Regions from separate parts of the Streptomyces sp. NPDC048639 genome, predicted to be linked through region 1. Evidence: riboswitches for the same ligand, from Rfam matches in the RefSeq annotation. Region 1 holds a riboswitch; each other region holds the start of a gene.

Region 1 (3,268 bases):
CTGCCCCTGGAGGGCGGGCTCTTCCGGCAGACATGGGCAGGCCCCGGAGAACCCGGCCAACACCCCTCGGGAACGGCGATCCTCTTTCTGATGTCCGCCGAGAACGACCTCTTCTCGGCCATGCACCGGCTGCCGCGCGACGAGGTCTGGCACTTCTACCTGGGGGACCCGGTGGAGCTGCTGCTCCTGGAGCCGGGCGGCGCGTCGCGCGTGGAGGTGCTCGGCCAGGACGTACGCGCCGGGCAGCACGTCCAGTTCACCGTTCCGGGCCGGACGTGGATGGGGGCGCGTGTCCGCGGCGGCGGCAGCCACGCGCTCATCGGATGCACCATGGCGCCGGGGTTCCTCCCGTCCGACTACGAAGACGGCGATGCGGACGACCTGGCCGCGCGATACCCGGAACACGGCCGGATGATCAGGGCCCTGTGCCGCACGGCGTGACCTCCGCCCGCTCCCTTGACCGATCTTTCCCGCACCAGGACAGAAGCGAGGCGCCGGTTCCCCGTCGTCACGGGGAACCGGCGCCTCATCGAGTCAGGAGGGAAGACTCCGTAGCCGTTCGAGTCGTTCGCGCGTCAGATCGTCAGATCTTGACGCCGTGGTCGCGCAGGTACGCGATCGGGTCGATGTCCGAGCCGTAGTCCGGACCGGTGCGGACCTCGAAGTGGAGGTGCGGACCGGAGGAGTTGCCGGTGGAGCCGGACAGGCCGATCTGCTGGCCGCCGGTCACGGACTGGCCCGCCGAGACGGACAGCGAGGACAGGTGGGCGTACTGGCTGTACTTGCCGTCCGCGTGGCGGATGACGACCTCGTTGCCGTAGCTGCCGCCCCAGCCCGCGGAGACGACCTCGCCCGCACCGATGGACTTGACGGTCGTACCGGTCCCGGCACGGAAGTCCGCGCCGGTGTGGTAGCCGCTGGACCAGGAACTGCCCGACTGGTGGTACGGGGTGCCGAGCGTCAGGTTGTCGACCGGGGCGGTGAAGCCGTCGGCGCTCTTGCCGGCCGCGGGCTTGGCGGCCGGCTTGGCCTCCTGCTTCGGCGCCTGGGCCTTGGGCGCGGCGTGCTTCGAGCCCTGCTTCTTCCAGCCTTCGTGCTTCTGCCCGGCCTCGGCCTTGCCGCCGCCCAGGCTGAGCTTCTGGCCCGGGTGGATCAGGTTCGGGTTCTCGCCGACGACCTGGCGGTTGTCCTGGTAGACCTGCTTCCAGCCGCCATCGACGTGCTTGGACGTGGCGATCTTGTAGAGCGAGTCGCCCTTGACGACCGTGTAGGCCTCGCCCTTGCCGTGGCGCTTCTCGCCACGGTCGGCACGGTCCTTGGCGGCCGGGGCCGGCTTGGTCTCGGCCTTCTCGCCGGCGGCGGGGGCCTCGGGGGCCGGACCACCCTTGGCCAGACCGGCCTTCGGGCCGCAGACCGGCCAGGCGCCGGGGCCCTGGCCGTCGAGCACCTTCTCGGCGACGGCTATCTGCTCGGCCTTGCTCGCGTGGTCGGCGCGGTCGGCGTACTGGCTGCCGCCGAAGGCGTCCCACGTGCTCTGCGTGAACTGGAGGCCTCCGTAGAAGCCATTTCCGGTGTTGATGCTCCAGTTGCCGTTGCTCTCGCACTCGGCGACCTTGTCCCAGGTGCCGACGGGGGCAGCGTTCGCGCTGCCGGCGCCGATGAAGGACAGACCGATACCGGCACCGCCCGCGGCGGCGACGAACGTGGCGCGAGTGATCCGGTTGGGCTTGAAGCGGCGGTGACGTCCGCGTGCAGACATAGGGTTCTTCCTCTCCTACGCCTGCGAGGTGAGCTGTCGGGTTCGGGCTGGAGTTGCCCGGCCGTGCCTTCACGCAGCTACGAGCGTTTCGGCACGTCTTCACCCCAAGCCGGACCACATCGATGGCGGTACGGCACTTACCTTGGGTCCCCCGCTCCTGCCGTGGGTGCGTTGTCGTTTCTCCCACCACCGGCGGCAGGACTCGGCGCTCCGGCAGATGGGCGCCCGCCCTTTCGATGGGCAGGCAGCCGAAAAATAAACACATCCATTTCTTCGCCACAAGTGCCCTGCATTTGTCTGAATCGCCGGGGGACAGATCGACTTGCTATTGCGTCACGCTGCGCTGCCGATCTTTGCCCCACAGCAAAGGCGATTACTACTGAACGACTCTCACAAGAGGCAGCCGGTAACCAAGTTGAAGGAATTCGGGCCCTTCGAGTGCTGGAGGTCACATTCATGGCGAAGCATCTGTGAGATGTGTCACCGCACGGCCAATTGTCCGTTTTGGCGGTTGAATTCATTTTTGCTGTAATGCGGTCCTGAAACACCCCTTTACTGCACCCGGGTCGGTCCGGCGAAACGGATGATTCTGGACCAAGCGCCCGAAGTGTTTCCCGACGTCCGCCCCATTCGCGCATATCGTGAGCAACCCCGGTCGCGGAACGTGCGGAGTCGCAGTGCAGAGAACGGACGCGTTGGAGGGCACCGCCTCGCCGGTGCCGCACGAAGCGGGTGCGAGCGACGCCCCCAGGACCGGCCGCAGACCTCCGGGCCGGCCCCCCTGGCCGGCCGCCACCGCCGTCGTAATGGGACTCGCCCTCGCGGCCGCGGTCGCCACCGGCGCGATCGGGCAGCCGGACCCCGGAGCCTTGGGCGCCTGGCGTACGGTCTGCATCGCGATCGTGGTGCAGGCCCTGCCGTTCCTGCTGCTGGGCACCGTCATCTCGGGGGCCATCAACGCCTTCGTGCCCGCGCGGGTCTTCGCACGGGCGCTGCCGAAGCGGCCCGCGCTCGCCGTCCCCGTGGCCAGCGCCGCCGGGGTCGTCCTGCCCGGGTGCGAGTGCGCCTCCGTACCGGTGGCGGGGAGCCTGATCCGGCGCGGGGTCGCACCGGCGGCCGCGTTCGCCTTTCTCCTCTCGGCCCCCGCGGTGAACCCGATCGTGCTCGCGTCCACGGCCGTCGCCTTCCCCGGCGCACCCGAGATGGTGGCGGCCCGGCTGCTCGCCTCGCTCGCGACCTCGGTCGTGATGGGCTGGCTGTGGATCCGCCTCGGCCGGGAGGAGTGGCTGCGGCTGCCGGCCCACCGCACGGGACACACCCCGGGGCACGGCCGGTGGGAGGAGTTCCGGCTCGGCTTCCAGCACGACTTCCTCCACGCCGGAGGGTTTCTGGTGGTCGGTGCGATGGCGGCGGCGACGTTCAACGTCGCGGTCCCGAGGTCCGTCCTGGACACATTCGCCGGGTCGCCCTGGCTCTCGGTGCTCTTCCTGGCCGCACTGGCGATCGTGC
Region 2 (3,268 bases), on a different contig from region 1:
TTCGAGGGCGGTGGCGCCCGCCGCGCCCGCGAGGGCGAACGTCGCGGCCGTACGGACGGCGGTGCTGCCCGTGAGCGAGCCGATGAACGATCGCTGCCTGGGCTTCCTGTGCGAGGCCACGGCGGCCGTCACTTCCTTCCCCTGGTCTCCGGTGGCCTTGCGGAGGGGCCCGTTCCGGGGTGCCGTACGGGCACCTAGGGGGAGGACGGTAATCCGCTTCGTCCCCGCCATGAGCCGGGATGACCGGGACTGAAACGTTTCGGTACGGCACTGATCGTACGGACCGGGTGATTTCCGCACGCTCTGGCCGTTCGCGCTACTCGCATGACCGAAGCGGCAATTGAGGCCCACCTGAGTGGAAGCGGCTGCTATGGGCCCGGCTAGGCTCCGCGCATGGACATAGCCATCAATGTCTTTGTCGGCCTGCACATCATCGGTATCGCCGCCCTGCTCGGCGGCTTCCTGAACCAGATGAAGGCGATGGGCGAAGGGACCGCGCGCTTCACCCCGGGCATGCTGCACGGCGCGCTGACCATGCTCGTCACCGGCGTCGCGCTCGTGGGGCTGAATCAGGCCGACGACCAGACGGTCAACAACGTCAAGATCGGCGTGAAGCTCGCCGTCCTCGTCGTCATCCTCGGCCTGGTCTATGTGAAGCGGGACGAGGAGAAGGTCGAGAAGGGAGCCTTCGGCGCCGTCGGCCTGCTCACCCTGGCCAACATCTTCATCGCCGTTCTCTGGACCTGACGGCTTCCGGGCGGGCGCGCTCATCTCTCGCGGACACCGCGCAGCCCCCCGGCCGCGCGGTGCCTGACGTACGGGCACGGACCGCCCCCACCGAAGGGGGGCGGTCCGTGCCCGGCCCCGACCGGCGCCCGGCGAGGGGCGCCCGTCAGGGAGAACACTGCGGCTACGCGGGCCGGACGCTGCCGTAGATCGGCATGTACGTGATGGCCTCGGTGCGGACGTTCGCACCCGGCTTCGGCGCGTGGATCATCTTCCCGCCGCCGATGTAGATGCCCACGTGGCTGATGTCGTCGTAGAAGAAGACGAGGTCGCCCGGCTTGAGGTCCTCGGTGGCCACGCGCTTGCCGACCTTCACCTGGTCCCAGGTGGTGCGCGGCAGCGAGACCCCGGCGGCCTTCCAGGCACCCAGGGTCAGCCCCGAGCAGTCGAAGGAGTTCGGGCCCGTCGCCCCCCACACGTACGGCTTGCCGATCTGGGCACGCGCGAAGGCGAGCGCCTTCTCGGCCTTGGCCGCGTAGGAGCCGGAGCCCTCGGTCCGGCCGGAGCCCTGGTCGGCCTCCTCCTGGCGCTGCTTCTCGGCCTGCTGCCGGGCCAGTTCCTCCGCCTCGCGCTCGGCCTCGGCCTTCTTCCTGCGCTCGATCGCCGCCAGCCGGGCCTTCTCCTCGGCCGTCAGCTTCGACAGCAGCTCACGCGCGCCCGACAGCTTGCGCTGTACCGACTCCTTGGTCGTACGGAGCTGCTGCTGCGACTCGGACAGGCCCGCCAGGCTCTCGGTGGCCTCGGCGCGCTTCTTCGACGCGGCCCGCTGCTGGGTCTCGAAGTCCTCGACCGCCTGCTTCTGCCGCCCGGTCATCCGGGACATCAGATGGTCCTGGTCGAAGTAGCTCTGCGGGTCGTCGGCGAGCATCATCGTGGCGGTGGAGGCCATGCCGCCGTTGCGGTACTGGGTGGCGGCATAGCTTCCGAGCAGCCGCCGCGCCTCGTTCAGCTTCTCCGTGCGCTTGGCGACGTCGTCGAGCAGCCGGTCCACTTTGGAACGCTCCTCATCGGTGCGCTCCTTGGCCTGGTTGTACTTCTGCGTGGCGCTGCCGGCCTGCCGGTAGAGCTCGTCCACCTTCTTCTGGACTTCTTCGATGCCCTGCTTCGGCTCGCCCGGAGCGGCCTGCGCACTCTGCGACAGCAGGCTGACCGATGCGAGGGCCGCGGTCGTCAGCCCGACGGTCGCCCGGCCCGAGCCGGGTGACGTGAGGCCACGTGTCCGCGGTTTGCGGTGCGACGCCAAGGCGCGCGTCTCCTTCCGTGGACCGCTTACCGGGTTAGCTGTCGGGTTCGGGCGATCGGAAGGCTGCCCTACGGCTCCGCACGGACGGGCTGCATATGCACGTGCGGGGGCCGATTCACCCCGGTGGGACGTGTGGGTCCCCGGTTCCGGATGCCGTCGGGACGTCGTTCGGACACCCGCCGGGCAGAGCCGGATTCAGCGGAGGCTGCCCGTGCCGACGCGGTCGTCGACGGGGGGTGCGAGCCGCCTGAGCGAGCACGGTAGCCAACGTGTGGGGTACCTGTGAAGGCTGATGTTCGATATGCCCGAAACCTTTTCGTGACCAATCCGGGGCGCGATCGTTCGGAACCGGATCGGGGGCTCGTCCGTCCGAGGACCGGGAACCGGCGTGGGCTGTCAGTCGGGCGGCCTAGACTCGGGGAGCGATGAGCAGCCTCTTTGACGACAACTTTCTGGCGGGCTTCCAGCACCCGGGCCCGGGTCCCTCCGCCCATGCGGGGCGCACCGGTGAGGAGCACCCGCCTCCGCCGCCCGAGGAGGGCGGTGGCGAGGACATCCCTGCCGGTCTCTTCGGCGGGAACTTCGACGCCTCCGCGGACGAGGACGCCCGCGACCGGTACTACCGCAACGGCGCGCACCGCCCCGCCGTGGACACCGCCGCGCTGCTCCAGGGGCTGAACGAGGAGCAGCGCTCCGCCGTCGTCCACAGCGGCTCCCCGCTGCTCATCGTCGCCGGGGCCGGCTCGGGCAAGACCCGGGTGCTCACCCACCGCATCGCCTATCTGCTGGGCGCCCGGCAGGTGCACCCCGGCCAGATCCTCGCGATCACCTTCACCAACAAGGCCGCGGGCGAGATGAAGGAGCGCGTCGAGGAACTCGTCGGCCCGCGCGCCAAGGCGATGTGGGTGTCCACCTTCCACAGCGCCTGCGTCCGCATCCTGCGCCGCGAGAGCAAGAAGCTCGGCTTCACCTCCAGCTTCTCGATCTACGACGCGGCCGACTCCAAGCGCCTGATGTCCCTGGTCTGCCGCGACCTCGACCTCGACCCGAAGCGCTATCCGCCGAAGTCCTTCAGCGCGAAGATCTCCAACCTCAAGAACGAGCTGATCGACGAGGAGGACTTCGCGGGCCAGGCGTCCGACGCATTTGAGAAGACCCTCGCCGAGGCGTACACGCTCTACCAGTCGCGGCTGCGCGAGGCCAACGCGCTGGACTTCGACGACATCATCATGACCACCG
Region 3 (3,268 bases), on a different contig from region 1:
CATCCACGCGATCTTGCGGCGGACCTGGGTGAGCAGCGCCGCGAGGCTGGGGCTGCCGGAGGCCTGGGCCAGCGTCTCGTGGAACCAGCCTTCCAGCGACCGCAGATCCGCCACCTGTCCGTGCCGCGCCCGCTCCTGGCCCAGCCGTACGAGACCGCGCAACACCTTGAGGTGGGCGTCCGTACGGCGCTGTGCGGCGCGCGCGGCGCCCAGCGGCTCCAGCAGCGCGCGGATGTCGAGCAGGTCGGCGGCCTCCTGCTCGGAGGGCTCGGCGACGCAGGCCCCGGCGTGTCTGCGGGTGGTCACGAACCCTTCGGACTCCAGGGTGCGCAGGGCCTCGCGGACGGGGACGCGGGAGACGCCGTAGCGTCGCGCGAGGACCTCCTCGGTCAGCCTGCTGCCGGGCGGATGGATTCCGGCGACGATGTCGTCGCGAATCGCCCGGCACACCGCACGCGCCGGAATACGGCCGGCTGCCGGTGTCTCGCCGCTCACATCCGATCCCGCATGGCCGGACCTCCGCTGCAATTCCCGGGAAACACGTTCGACCGCGTTCATTCAAGAACTGTATGGCACAACGGAGGAATTTCCATCGGGCGGGACCCGGACATGGATATCTTTTGGCCTTTGCGCGGTCCCCGGCTCGGTCCGTTGCGCGGTCCCCGTTCCCTCCTGCCGCCGGCGGGACGGCAGGAGGGTCCGCGTCAGAGGCTCACAGGCTCAGGCCGTGCGAGCGCAGGTAGGCCACCGGGTCGATGTCGGAGCCGTAGTCGGGGGATGTGCGGGCCTCGAAGTGCAGATGCGGGCCCGTGGTGTTCCCGGTACTGCCCGAGAGGCCGATCTTCTCGCCCGGGGTGACGGTCCGGCCGACGGAGACATGGACCGCGGAGAGGTGGCCGTACTGCGTGTACGTGCCGTCCTTCATCTTGATCACGATGTTGTTGCCGTAACTGCCGCCCCAGCCGGCCTCGACGACGGTGCCGGCGCCCACCGAGCGCACGGTCGTCCCCGACGAGGCGTGGAAGTCCACACCGGTGTGGCTGCCGGAGGACCAGGCGCCACCGGCGGATCCGTACGAGGTGGAGACGTAGCTGCCTTCGACGGGCAGGACAAAGGCGTTGAGGCGCTTGCGCTCGGCCTCGCGGGCCGCGCGCTTCTTCTCGGCCTTGACCTCCGCCGCCCGCTTCTTCGCGGCGGCCTCGGCCTTGGCACGGGCCGCGGCCGCATCGGCCGCGTCCTGCTGTGCCTCGGCCTGGGCATCCACGGTGCGGGCGAGCGAGTCGTCCATGACGATCGCCTGGCGCAGACCGGTCTGTTCGGCATCGGGCGCGTGGCCCGGCGCGGCTGCGGACGCGGGACCGGCGGCCAGTGAGGTCACGATCCCGGTGGTGGCGAGGGTGGCTATGCCCGCAAGGCTCGCGCCGGAACGGGCGAGACGGCTGGGGCGGCGATAACGGTGCTTCCCGGTGGCACGGGTGAACGACGCCATGCGGCGGCGGTGCTCCTTTCCTTCCTTCTCGCCTACCGGGTTAGCTGACGGGTTCGGAGCAGGAAGGTCTCCTACGGGCCCCTCGCGGGAGGCGCCCGATTCACCCCAGGGACTGCGCGCCCTCCCGCGCCGGTGCGGCGCGCGACGAGCAAGGTGGGTCCCCGGCTCCCCTGGCTCGCGCCGTACGGGGACTCGGCGATGACTGCCCGGAGCCGCGGGTGCGGCAGGTGTACCGGCCGGACAGCCGGACCGACGCTAAACGGGACATCTGTCAATCGCCAAAGAAATCAGGGCGTTTGTAGTCGACACCACAAAGGAAACGGCAGACTCAATAACAAACCGGACATACATCGGTACCCCGGAGCCACTCCGGGCTCCGGGGTACCGATGCTGTACGCGGTCGGGCCTGACGGGGCATCAGCCGCTGTCAGGGACGCCGTCCGCCGATGCGTTCAGGGGCAGCCGCTGTTCAGGGCGTCAGCCGCTGACCACCTTCACCTCGCCGATGCCCAGAGCACGTACGGGCTCCTCGATCTCGGAGGCGTCGCCGACGAGGATCGTCACCAGGCGGTCCGACGGGAAGGCGCTGACGGCCGCCGCCGTGGCCTCGACCGTGCCGGTGTCGGCGAGCTGGGCGTACAACTGCGCCTGGTAGTCGTCCGGGAGGTGCTGCTCGACCTGGTCGGCGAAGGTGCCCGCGACCGCGGCCGCCGTCTCGTACTTGAGCGGGGCGACACCGACGAGGTTCTGCACGGCGGTGTCCCGCTCCGCGTCGGTGAGCCCCTCCGCGGCCAACGTGCGCAACACCTTCCAGGTGTCCTCCAGCGCCGGTCCGGTGGAGGCGGTGTCCACCGAGCCGCTGATGGCCAGCAGCGAGGCGCCCGTGCCGTCGGGGGCGGAGCGCAACACCTGGCCGAACGCCCGTACGCCGTAGGTGTATCCCTTCTCCTCGCGCAGCACCCGGTCGAGCCGGGAGGTGAGCGTGCCCCCGAGGCAGTAGACGCCGAGGACCTGGGCGGGCCACACGCGGTCGTGCCGGTCGGATCCGATCCGCCCGATCAGCAGCTGGGTCTGCACCGCGCCGGGGCGGTCCACGATGACGACACGGCCTGCGTCGTCGGCGGTCACCGGGGGGACGGGCCGGGCAGAGGCGGTGTTGCCGGTCCAGGCGCCGAGGGTGTCCCCGAGGACGGCAGCGAGGTCGATCCCGGTCAGGTCGCCGACGACCACGGCGGTGGCGGTGGCGGGGCGAACATGGGCCTCGTAGAAGGCGCGTACGGCCGCGGCGTCGACGCGCTCGACCGTCTCCTCGGTGCCCTGCCGCGGACGGGACATCCGGGACGCGGACGGGAACAGCTCCTTGGAGAGCTCCTTGGCCGCGCGGCGAGCCGGGTTGGCCTGCTCGTGCGGGATCTCGTCGAGCCGGTTGCGGACCAGCCGCTCGATCTCGCCGTCGGGGAACGCCGGGGCGCGCAGGGCGTCGGCCAGCAGCCCGAGGGCCTTCTCCAGCCGGGAGGCGGGGACCTCCAGGGAGACGCGGACGCCCGGGTGGTCGGCGTGGGCGTCGAGGGTGGCGCCGCAGCGCTCGAGCTCCGCGGCGAAGTCCTCCGCGGTGTGCTTGTCGGTGCCCTCGGACAGCGCCCGCGCCATGATCGTGGCGACGCCGTCCAGTCCGGTGGGCTCGGCGTCCAGCGGCGCGTCGAGGTTCATGTCCACCGCGACGACCTGCTGGCCGGGACGGTGACAGTGCAGCACGGTCAGGCCGTTGGGGAGCGTTGC

What was found. Region 1 has a riboswitch for cyclic di-AMP ahead of ACGFNH_RS04630 (transglycosylase family protein). Riboswitches for the same ligand answer to the same signal wherever they lie in the genome.
Region 2: another riboswitch for cyclic di-AMP. It lies ahead of ACGFNH_RS22545 (NlpC/P60 family protein); the one in region 1 lies ahead of ACGFNH_RS04630 (transglycosylase family protein).
Region 3: another riboswitch for cyclic di-AMP. It lies ahead of ACGFNH_RS31080 (M23 family metallopeptidase); the one in region 1 lies ahead of ACGFNH_RS04630 (transglycosylase family protein).

Annotation. Positions count from the first base shown of each region.
Region 1 is NZ_JBICVP010000002.1:68,257-71,524, forward strand. It holds gene ACGFNH_RS04625 (cupin domain-containing protein) at 1-441, shown strand, start outside; gene ACGFNH_RS04630 (transglycosylase family protein) at 584-1,759, opposite strand; cyclic di-AMP (ydaO/yuaA leader) riboswitch at 1,765-1,938, opposite strand; gene ACGFNH_RS04635 (permease) at 2,566-3,268, shown strand, end outside.
Region 2 is NZ_JBICVP010000008.1:162,151-165,418, reverse strand. It holds gene ACGFNH_RS22555 (NlpC/P60 family protein) at 1-120, opposite strand, end outside; gene ACGFNH_RS22550 (hypothetical protein) at 394-747, shown strand; gene ACGFNH_RS22545 (NlpC/P60 family protein) at 911-2,029, opposite strand; cyclic di-AMP (ydaO/yuaA leader) riboswitch at 2,038-2,197, opposite strand; gene pcrA (DNA helicase PcrA) at 2,455-3,268, shown strand, end outside.
Region 3 is NZ_JBICVP010000015.1:7,678-10,945, forward strand. It holds gene ACGFNH_RS31075 (GntR family transcriptional regulator) at 1-495, opposite strand, end outside; gene ACGFNH_RS31080 (M23 family metallopeptidase) at 713-1,489, opposite strand; cyclic di-AMP (ydaO/yuaA leader) riboswitch at 1,505-1,697, opposite strand; gene ACGFNH_RS31085 (M16 family metallopeptidase) at 1,967-3,268, opposite strand, start outside.